Regions from separate parts of the Stenotrophomonas sp. YJH_SMC_37 genome, predicted to be linked through region 2. Evidence: riboswitches for the same ligand, from Rfam matches in the RefSeq annotation. Region 2 holds a riboswitch; the other holds the start of a gene.
The links. A riboswitch is a leader RNA that binds a small molecule or an ion and turns the genes downstream of it on or off. The one in region 2 is predicted to bind cobalamin.

Region 1 (4,529 bases), on a different contig from region 2:
CGGCAGCGGACGCGGTGCGCCGTCGGTCAGGTCAGGGCCCAGGTCCTCCCAGGTTCGGCCCTGCTCGACCATCTGCGCCCACAGCTGCTGCGAGCCGCGACGCTTGTCTTCCGAGCCCAGCTTGTACGACGGCGGTGTCGGTTCGCCGCGGGCGACCATCGAGTACGCCGCGCGATAGGCCAGTACCTGCTGCGCCGGGTCGTCGGTACGGGCCACTTCCAGCGTGTACCGTTGGTAGGCCGAGGCCAGGTTGCGCCAGCGGATCCAGTAGTGGTTCTCGAACGAGAACGAACAGAACCGCGCACCGGCCAGGCTGCCCTTGTCGGCGATGCGGGTCAGCACCTCCTGCGGCATGTCCAGGTTCATGCCACCTTCGTCGCCCTGCAGGCTCACATGCACGATGCGGTCGCGATAACCCGGCGCGCGCGCCTGCAGCAGGTCGCGCCAGTTCTGCATGGTCGCCACCACCGCGAACAGGAAACGCCCCAGCTCGGCTGCGGCCAGCGGCGTGGCAATGGACTGGTAATGCCGTTGCCAGCCGTGGCGGTTCTCGGTGGGCAGGAACACGGCATGCTCCAGTGCCTGCCGGCTACCGCTGCCCTGGCTCACGTCTTCGGCGTGCTGCGGGTAGACCAGGTTGATGGCGAAGGTCGGCCAGCGCGGCAATGCGGCGTCAAACAGATGGATCGGGAAGTTGCTGCTGATGCCACCATCGGAGAACCAGCAGATGCGGAAGGCGGTGATCACCGGACCGCAAGCCTGCCCGGCGCTGGTCAGCCCTTCCATGCTGTCGGCCACGTTGTGCTCGGGGTCGGCCGCCGGCGCGGTGGGTTCGCAGCGGCGCTCGCGGCGCGAGGGTTCGTGCAGTGGCACCGCGCTGATCAGCAACGGGAAGCTCAGGCTCATGCGTGTGGCCACCAGCACCGGCAGCTTCGGGCCCTGCGGCAGGTGGTAGTACTGCCGCCCCTCCACGTCCAGCGGCGGGCCAGCCTGATCCACCAGCCACTGCACCACGCTGGCCGGGAACAACTGCTCGAACTCTTCGCGCAGGAACCAGAACTGCGCGCCGCCCAGTGGCAGCGTACGCGGCTCGTTGTGCGAGACGCAGGTGGTGATCATCTGCAGGCTGATCGCGTGCGGGCTGTCCGGCTCGCCGGCATAGCGCGGTGCGTCGTGCAGGTCGGCGAAGGTCAGCGGTGCATCAAGTGGCTTGCCTGACAACTGCTGCAGGCACTCATGCAGCCACTCGGTCAACGCCGGTTTGCGTGCATCGCGGCCGAGGCCACTGCACAGGCCCAGCAGGTTGCGCCGTGCCACGCGGGCCACGCGCAGCACGGCACCGGCCACACCGGCACCGTAGGCGCACAGCAGCGACGGCAGCAGCGTGGCGGCCACACCGCTCCAGCCGCCGCCCCACCCGCCCAGGCCCAGCAGCAGCGCCAGCGACACCAGCACTTCCAGCGGCGCGATCTCGAATACCGCCACCGCCAGGCACAGCAGCTTGTGTGGCAGGCCCGCATTGCCGGTCAGCACCACCAGCAGCCGATAGGCCGCACGCGCGCCCCGCGCCGGTTGGAACAGGCTGTAGATGAACCCGCGCCGCGACAGCTGCGCCGACACCGCCGACAGCCCCCCATAACCGGCATCACTGGGCAGGTGCTCGCCGGCCTGCTGGCGACGATCGCCGCATGCCGCCGCAGCCGCCACCGCCGCAGCAATGGCGCCGGCCGAGGTGCCGCCGATGCTCTTGAAGCGATACTGGCGCGCCAGCGCCAGTACCGCATTGGGGTACACGATGCCGCTGGTGATGCCGCCTTTCATGACCAGATCGCAGTACTTCGCCGCCACGAGCCACCTCCCGTCTGTCGATGCCCAGTATGGCAAGCGGCGCTCTCACGGCCTGAGAAACGGACCACAGCCCCGAGCTTTCATTGACCCTTGACCATTGCCCTCGACGCGTCCACCGTGGGCACGCCGAAGGTATCCCCGCCGCAGCGTTGATGGCGACAGGGATTTGAACGGGAATCCGGTGAAGGCGCCTGGCGCGCCCATTCCGGAGCTGCCCCGCAGCGGTGAATGGAAACGAATCCTGCCAACAGCACTGGGCTCGCGCCTGGGAAGCGGCAGGTAGTAGGTGGGCTGCGGCCCGTGTCCATCAGCCCGAATACCGGCCCCGGCCGGGGGACACGACCGTCCCCTGACTCGACCTGGACTCTCCGCGGGGAGGGTGCCGGGGCCGTCGCTGACCTGCGCGTGCGGGCAGTGCGGCCGCGTGCGTCCTTTTCACGGTATCCGGCCAGCCCTGTCCACCCACGCACAGATGCATGGGCCACCGCCGTTGCCGGCGGTCCATGCGGTACCTGACGATGACCGAGTTCCAACGCCCCACCCTGATCCTGCCTGCCAACGGCAAGCGCCTGCTGCTGCATTCATGCTGCGCGCCCTGCTCCGGCGAGGTAATGGAGGCGATCACCGCCTCCGGGATCGACTACGCGATCTTCTTCTACAACCCCAACATCCATCCGGTGAAGGAATACGAACTGCGCAAGCAGGAAAACATCCGCTTCGCCGAGCAGCATGGCATTCCCTTCATCGACTGCGACTACGACACCGACAACTGGTTCAGCCGTGCGCGTGGCATGGAGAACGAGCCCGAACGCGGCATCCGCTGCACGATGTGCTTCGACATGCGTTTCGAACGCACTGCGCTGTACGCGCACGAGCACGGCTACGACACCATCAGTTCGTCGCTGGGCATCTCGCGCTGGAAGAACATGGCGCAGATCAACGATTGCGGCATCCGCGCCGCCTCGCGCTACGAAGGCCTGCAGTACTGGGACTACAACTGGCGCAAGGGCGGCGGTGCCAGCCGCATGATCGAGATCAGCAAGCGCGAGCAGTTCTACCAGCAGGAGTACTGCGGCTGCGTGTATTCGCTGCGCGATGCCAACCGCCACCGTCGCGAGAACGGCCGCGAGCGGATCAAAATCGGCCTGCTGTACTACGGGCAGGACGCTGGGACGCCGCAGGGCGATTGACGTGTGAGCGAGGGGCGGCCACGCTGGTCGCCCCTTCTCTTGTAGTGGATCTGCCATGACCGCCCTGCCCGCCGACGTCGCCCTGCTGGTGATCGACCTGCAGCCGGACTTCATGCCGGGCGGCGCGCTGGCCTGCGACCAGGGTGATGCGCTGGTGGCACCGATTGCCGGACTGCTGGCGCAGCGCCGCTACCGCACGGTGGTGGCCACCCAGGACTGGCACCCGGCCGATCACGCCTCGTTCGCCAGCCAGCACCCCGGCCAACGCCCGTTCGAGACCATCCTGCTGCACGCGCAGCCGCAGACCCTGTGGCCCGACCATTGCGTGCAGGGCAGCGATGGCGCCGCTCTGCACCCGGGCGTGGACTGGGCCATGGCCGACCTGATCCTGCGCAAGGGCACGCGCCAACAGGTGGATTCGTACAGCGCCTTCCGCGAGAACCACGGTCCCGATGGCGAGCGCCCGGCCACCGGCCTGGCCGGCTGGCTGCATGAGCGCCGCATCCGCGAAGTGCACGTGTGCGGCCTGGCCCGCGATTACTGCGTGCTGTGGAGCGCGCAGGACGCAGTGAAGTCCGGCTTCAAGGTGAAGTTCCTGTGGGAGCTGACCCGGCCGGTGACCGAGGCCAACGATACGATGGTACGCGAGGCGCTGGGCAAGGCGGGGATTGCGCTCGCCTGACGCGCGACCGCCGGGCATGGCCCGGCGCTACCGGGCACGTCGCTTATGCCGCTTGCGCGCTCCTGCCCACAACAACACAATTGATTCATCCAGCCCCTAACTACGCCCCCCTACAGATCGCGGGACGGCCGAACCGGGGGCTTTTCATTGGATGAAATCAGGATTCGGTAGTGCCGGCCGCTGGCCGGCAACCTCGGGATCTCTGCAGTTGCCGGCCAGCGCCCGGCACTACCGGATAGCACCCGTGGTAGCGCCGGGCCATGCCCGGCGGACGCGGGATGGGCGATTACCGGAACACCACCGTGCGATGCCCATTGAGCAGGATGCGGTGTTCCACATGGCGGCGCACCGCACGCGCCAGCACCAGCGATTCGGTATCACTGCCCAGCCGCACCAGTTCGCGCGGCGCCATCGCATGGTCAACGCGGGCCACGTCCTGTTCGATGATCGGGCCTTCGTCCAGGTCCTCGGTGACGTAGTGCGCGGTGGCACCGATGATCTTGACCCCGCGCGCGTGCGCCTGGTGGTACGGCTGCGCGCCCTTGAAGCTGGGCAGGAAGCTGTGGTGGATGTTGATCGCACGTCCGGCCAGCGCGCGGCACAGCGTGGGTGACAGGATCTGCATGTAGCGCGCCAGCACCACCAGGTCGATGCGCTCACGCTCGACCAGGTCGATGATCTGCTGCTCCTGCACCGCGCGCGTATCGGCGGTCACCGGCAGGTGGTGGAACGGCACCTGGTAGGAGGCGGCCAATGGCGCGAAGTCGGCGTGGTTGGACGCCACCGCCGCAATGTCGACCTTCAGCTGG
Region 2 (4,529 bases):
TGCCGGCTTCGTCATCGATCGCTTCATGGAAGACTGGCAGCCGCGGCCGCGCTTCCTGATCGACCGTTATCTTCCCACCTTCCTGGCCACCCGAGCGCGCCGGATCGGTTGAGGCGGATCGGCGCGGAAACCAGCGGCGTACAATGGGGGGCCCACGTCGTGCAGGTGCCGTTCCTTGTCGTATCCCTATCCATTGGTCGTGTTCGACCTCGATGGCACGCTGGTCGACAGCGCAGCTGATATCGCCGAAGCGCTGAACCGCACGCTGGAGGACATCGGCATGGCGCGCGTGCCGGAAGCCACCGTGCTCGGCTGGATCGGCGACGGTGTGCGCCGCCTGGTCGAACAGGCCGTGCATGCGGCAGGCCGCGAGGTCGACCTGGCCGAAGTGATGCCGGTGTTCATGGTGCACTACCGTGAATGCCTGCTGCGCAGCCCGCGCCTGTTCGATGGCGTGGCCGACGCACTGGCGCAGCTGCGCGCGCGCGACGTGCCACTGGCGATCTGCACCAACAAGCCCGAAGCACTGGTGCCGCCGCTGCTGCAGCACCTGGGCATTGGTGATGCGTTCGCGCTGATACTGGGCGGTGATTCGCTGCCGCAGCGCAAGCCCAGTGGCGAACCGCTGCGGCACATCGCCGCGCATTTCGCGCTGTCGGTGGAGGCGTGCCTGATGGTGGGAGATTCGTTGACCGACTACCGCGCCGCCGAAGATGCGGGCATGCCGATCGCGCTGGTGCGCTACGGCTATCCACGCGGCCTGGACCTGGGCAGCGCGCACGCGGTGGCAGTGATCGACGACCTGCGTGAGTTGCCGGGGTTGGCCGCGGGCGTTCGGGCGTAGAGCCGAGCCCACGCTCGGCTGCTTCATTGCGTGAGCCGAGCATGGGCTCGGCTCTACAGTAGATCGACGCCATGCGTCGATGGCATCAGGAGGCGCCGGGCGATGCCCGGCGCGCGCCTTCATTTCGGCTGGTAACGCACGCTCAGCTGGTACTCGCGGCCGGGCTGGTTGAACCACGCCACGGTCTCGTAGCGGCGATCGAACACATTGGCGGCACGCGCCAGCAGCGTCCACGACGGCGTCAGCGCGTACTCGGCGCGCAGGTCCAGCGTACCGTAACCGCCGACCTTTATCGTGTTGGCCGCATTGTCATAACGCTTGCCTGAACCCTGAACCGTCAGACCGGCGCGGAAGTCGCCGAAGCGGCGGTCGATGTCCAGGCGTGCGGTCTGCTGCGCGCGGCGCGGCAGCCAGTTGTCGAACTGGGTGCTGCCATGGGTACGGTTGCGCGGGTCGGTGTAGCTGAGCTGTGCGTTGATGTCGAAGCCGGCCAGCAGCACGCCACCGGTCAGTTCGGCGCCGCGGATGCGGGCCTTCTCCACTTGCTGCATCCTGAAGGTCGCCGCATCGTAGGTAATCAGATCATCGATGCGGGTTTCATATACGTCCAGGCCCCAGTGCCAGCCCTGTCCCTGCTGCGAAACGCCCAGGTTGGCGCTCTTGGACTTCTCCGGGTTCAACGTCGGCACGCCGCTCCACGGGTCGTACAGATCGCTGAAGGTCGGCGCCTTGAACGCGGTGCCATAGCTGGCGTTGAGGCGCAGGCCGTGGCCCAGTTCCATCGCCCAGCCGGCGCTGCCGGTGGCGTGGTTGCCGAACTGCTGGTTGTCGTCGTTGCGTGCGCTGACCTGCAGCTGGTGGCGGCCGAAGCGGCCCTGGTACTGCACGAACACGCCGGTGTTGCGACGGCTGTCGACGAGGTACCCGGCGCTGCTGCCATCCAGGTTGTCTTCGCTCCAGTCCACGCCGGTGCTCAGCAGCTGGCCTTCGGCCATGCCGAAGTCGCCCTGCAGCGAGGCGCTGTCACGATGGGTCTGGGCGCTGCCACGGGCATCGAAGTCGCCGAAGTTGTCCGACTCGTTGTCACTGCGGCCGACATTGGCGGTGAACGCCAGGCGTTCGGACGGGGTGTAGCGCAGCTTGCCGGACAGCACCTGCTGGCGGGTTTCCGAATAGTTGTAGTAGCCGTCGTAATGGTTCTTTCCGTCGGCACGCAATGCACTGCCTTCCACGTTCCATTGGTCGTTGAAGGTGTAGCCACCGCGCAGGCTCTTGGACAGGTTGCGGTAGCCGTCGCGGTCATGCTCGTCGGCAAAGCAGCCCGCGGTGAACACCGAGGAGGAGCCGCGGCAGGCATCGATGCCATCGGAATGCTGGTAGGCGATGTCAGCGCCGAACCAGCCGCGTTCGGTGCCGCCGCCGATGCCGCCACTGGCCTCGCGCAGTCCATTGCTGCCGCCACCGAGCTGGAAATGCGGGGCGAAGTCACCCTGGCTGCGGCGGGTGAAGATCTGGATCACGCCACCGATGGCGTCCGCGCCGTACAGGCTGGACTGCGGGCCACGCACGATCTCCACGCGCTCGATCTGTGCCAGCGGCAGGTCCTGGTACATCGCCAGGCCGAGGTCGGCGCTGTTGATGCGCACGCCATCGACCAGCACCACGGTGTGGCCGGAGTTGGTGCCGCGCAGGAACAGCGAGCTCTGCTTGCCCAAGCCGCCGGCATTGGTCAGGCTGATGCCGGCGCGGCCGCGCAGCAGTTCCTGCAGCGAGGTGGCCTGGCTGGATTCGATCTGCGCGCGGTCGATCACCTGGGCCGGCGCGATGCTGTCCTGCAGGGCGATCGGGGTGCGGGTCGCAGTGACCAGGATCTGGTCGAGCGCGGTGGTGTCATTGGCGGCCTGGGCCAGCGCGGGCAGGGCGGCCAGCACGGCCAGGGACAACATTCGGGACTGCAGCTTCATGGGGGACTCCAGGTGCCACGCACGCCCGCGTGGCGAAGGGGAGGAGCCGCGAAGGCAGGCACGCGCCGATGCCGCAGCGCACGCCACGGTCATCCAGCGCCATGCCCACCGCATCGCGACCTGAGGCTTCCGGGCCGGTCTCCGGGCTTGCCGCCGGGCGGCGCGAGGCCGCCGTCCAGGCGCCTTCCCATGCCTGAGGCACAGTGGCAGTGTTGCCCGGAACTGACGTGCTTACCGTTGCGGGGGCAGCGCCGGCCTGGCGTGGAATCACGCGTCACCGGCTTCCCGTTTCAACCTGCCGGCCGTGGCCGCAGGTCACCTGGAAGTGCGCGCAGTCTACGGCATCGCAGGCACTCCCGTTGCGTCGCGCCTGCTCGACTGCCTTTGCTGTGCCCTTAGAATGGTCCCTCGATCCCGTGGTGCCGTTGCCGATGTCCGCCCGTTTTCCGCTGTCCCCGCGTTGCCTGTACGGAACGCACGCATGATCCTCGACCTGGTCCGCCATGCCGGCAACGGTCGCGATGAGTTCCTCGATGGCCGCAGCGACCCACCGCAGCTGGCCCGCCTGCCGCAGGAACTGGTCGACGCCTACGCCGCGCAGCCCTGGGAGCGGGTGATCAGTTCGCCGCGGCTGCGCGCGCTGCACACGGCAATGGCGCTGGCCACGCCGCGCGGGCTGGACGTGGAAGCGGACGAGGAATGGGAGGAACTGGATTTCGGCGATTGGGACGGGCAGTCGCTGTTCGACCTGCCGGAGGATGCACTGGCTGCCTTCCATGCTGACCCGCATGCGTTCCCGCCGCCGAACGGCGAAAGCTGGGGCCACTTCGAGCGGCGCATCGCGCGCGCGCTGGATCGCCTGCTCGATGATGACGATCCGGTGCCGACGCTGGTGGTCAGCCATGGCGGCCCGCTGCGCATGGTGCTGTCGAAGGTCTGCGGCCTGCCGATGTCGCTGTGCTGGGCGCTGCGCATCGACCATGGCACGCGCCTGCGTGTGTGGCTGGAGCGCGGTGAGGCCGGGCTGGTGGGCGAATTGCTGGAGCTGCAGCAGCCCTGACCCATCGGTAGTGCCGGCCGCTGGCCGGCAGCCTCGGAAACGCTGCGAAGATCATGCAGTTGCCGGCCAGCGGCCGGCACTACCATGCCGTCAATCCTCGTCCGCATCCTCGGCAACGCTGTCTTCCGCGTCATCGTCGGCATCGAAGCGCTGCTCATGCACCGGGCCCGACGCCGGGCCGGCCGCCTTCAGCGGATGCGCGGCGATGCGCGCTTCATAGTCCTGTACCAGCGCATCGCGCTGCGGCTCGCTCAGTTCCTGCCAGTGGCAGTCCAGCAACGCACCCTCCAGCGAGTACAGCAGGTTCAGGCTGGGCTTGAAGCCGGCACGCTTGACCTTGACGAAGGCACCGACCGCTCCGATCGCGACCAGGTCGTCGCGGCTGCGCAGGCCGACCTGGCGCAGCCAGGCCGCGCTCTTGGGGCCGATGTTGCGCAGCTTGGGTGCGTTCATCCCAGCGCCTCGACGAACACGCGGGCAATGGCTTCCAGGCCGGCCTGGTCGTCGGCATCGAAGCGGCCCACCTTCGGGCTGTCGATGTCGAACACGCCGATCAGTTCATCGCCGCGCAGCAGCGGCACCACCAGCTCCGAACGCGAGGCCGAATCACAGGCGATGTGGCCGGGGAAGGCGTCGACATCCTCCACGCGCTGGGTGACCC

Region 1: it holds a riboswitch for cobalamin, as region 2 does, so the genes downstream of both, AC5P8J_RS10550 (epoxyqueuosine reductase QueH) here and btuB (TonB-dependent vitamin B12 receptor) in region 2, are expected to answer to the same signal.

Annotation. Positions count from the first base shown of each region.
Region 1 is NZ_JCAFTG010000006.1:90,861-95,389, forward strand. It holds gene AC5P8J_RS10545 (patatin-like phospholipase family protein) at 1-1,848, opposite strand, end outside; cobalamin riboswitch at 1,976-2,190, shown strand; gene AC5P8J_RS10550 (epoxyqueuosine reductase QueH) at 2,352-3,038, shown strand; gene pncA (bifunctional nicotinamidase/pyrazinamidase) at 3,094-3,720, shown strand; gene purU (formyltetrahydrofolate deformylase) at 4,007-4,529, opposite strand, start outside.
Region 2 is NZ_JCAFTG010000014.1:94,428-98,956, forward strand. It holds gene AC5P8J_RS17550 (class I SAM-dependent methyltransferase) at 1-112, shown strand, start outside; gene gph (phosphoglycolate phosphatase) at 176-844, shown strand; gene btuB (TonB-dependent vitamin B12 receptor) at 964-2,808, opposite strand; cobalamin riboswitch at 2,924-3,146, opposite strand; gene AC5P8J_RS17565 (histidine phosphatase family protein) at 3,290-3,868, shown strand; gene AC5P8J_RS17570 (TfoX/Sxy family protein) at 3,959-4,321, opposite strand; gene AC5P8J_RS17575 (GAF domain-containing protein) at 4,318-4,529, opposite strand, start outside.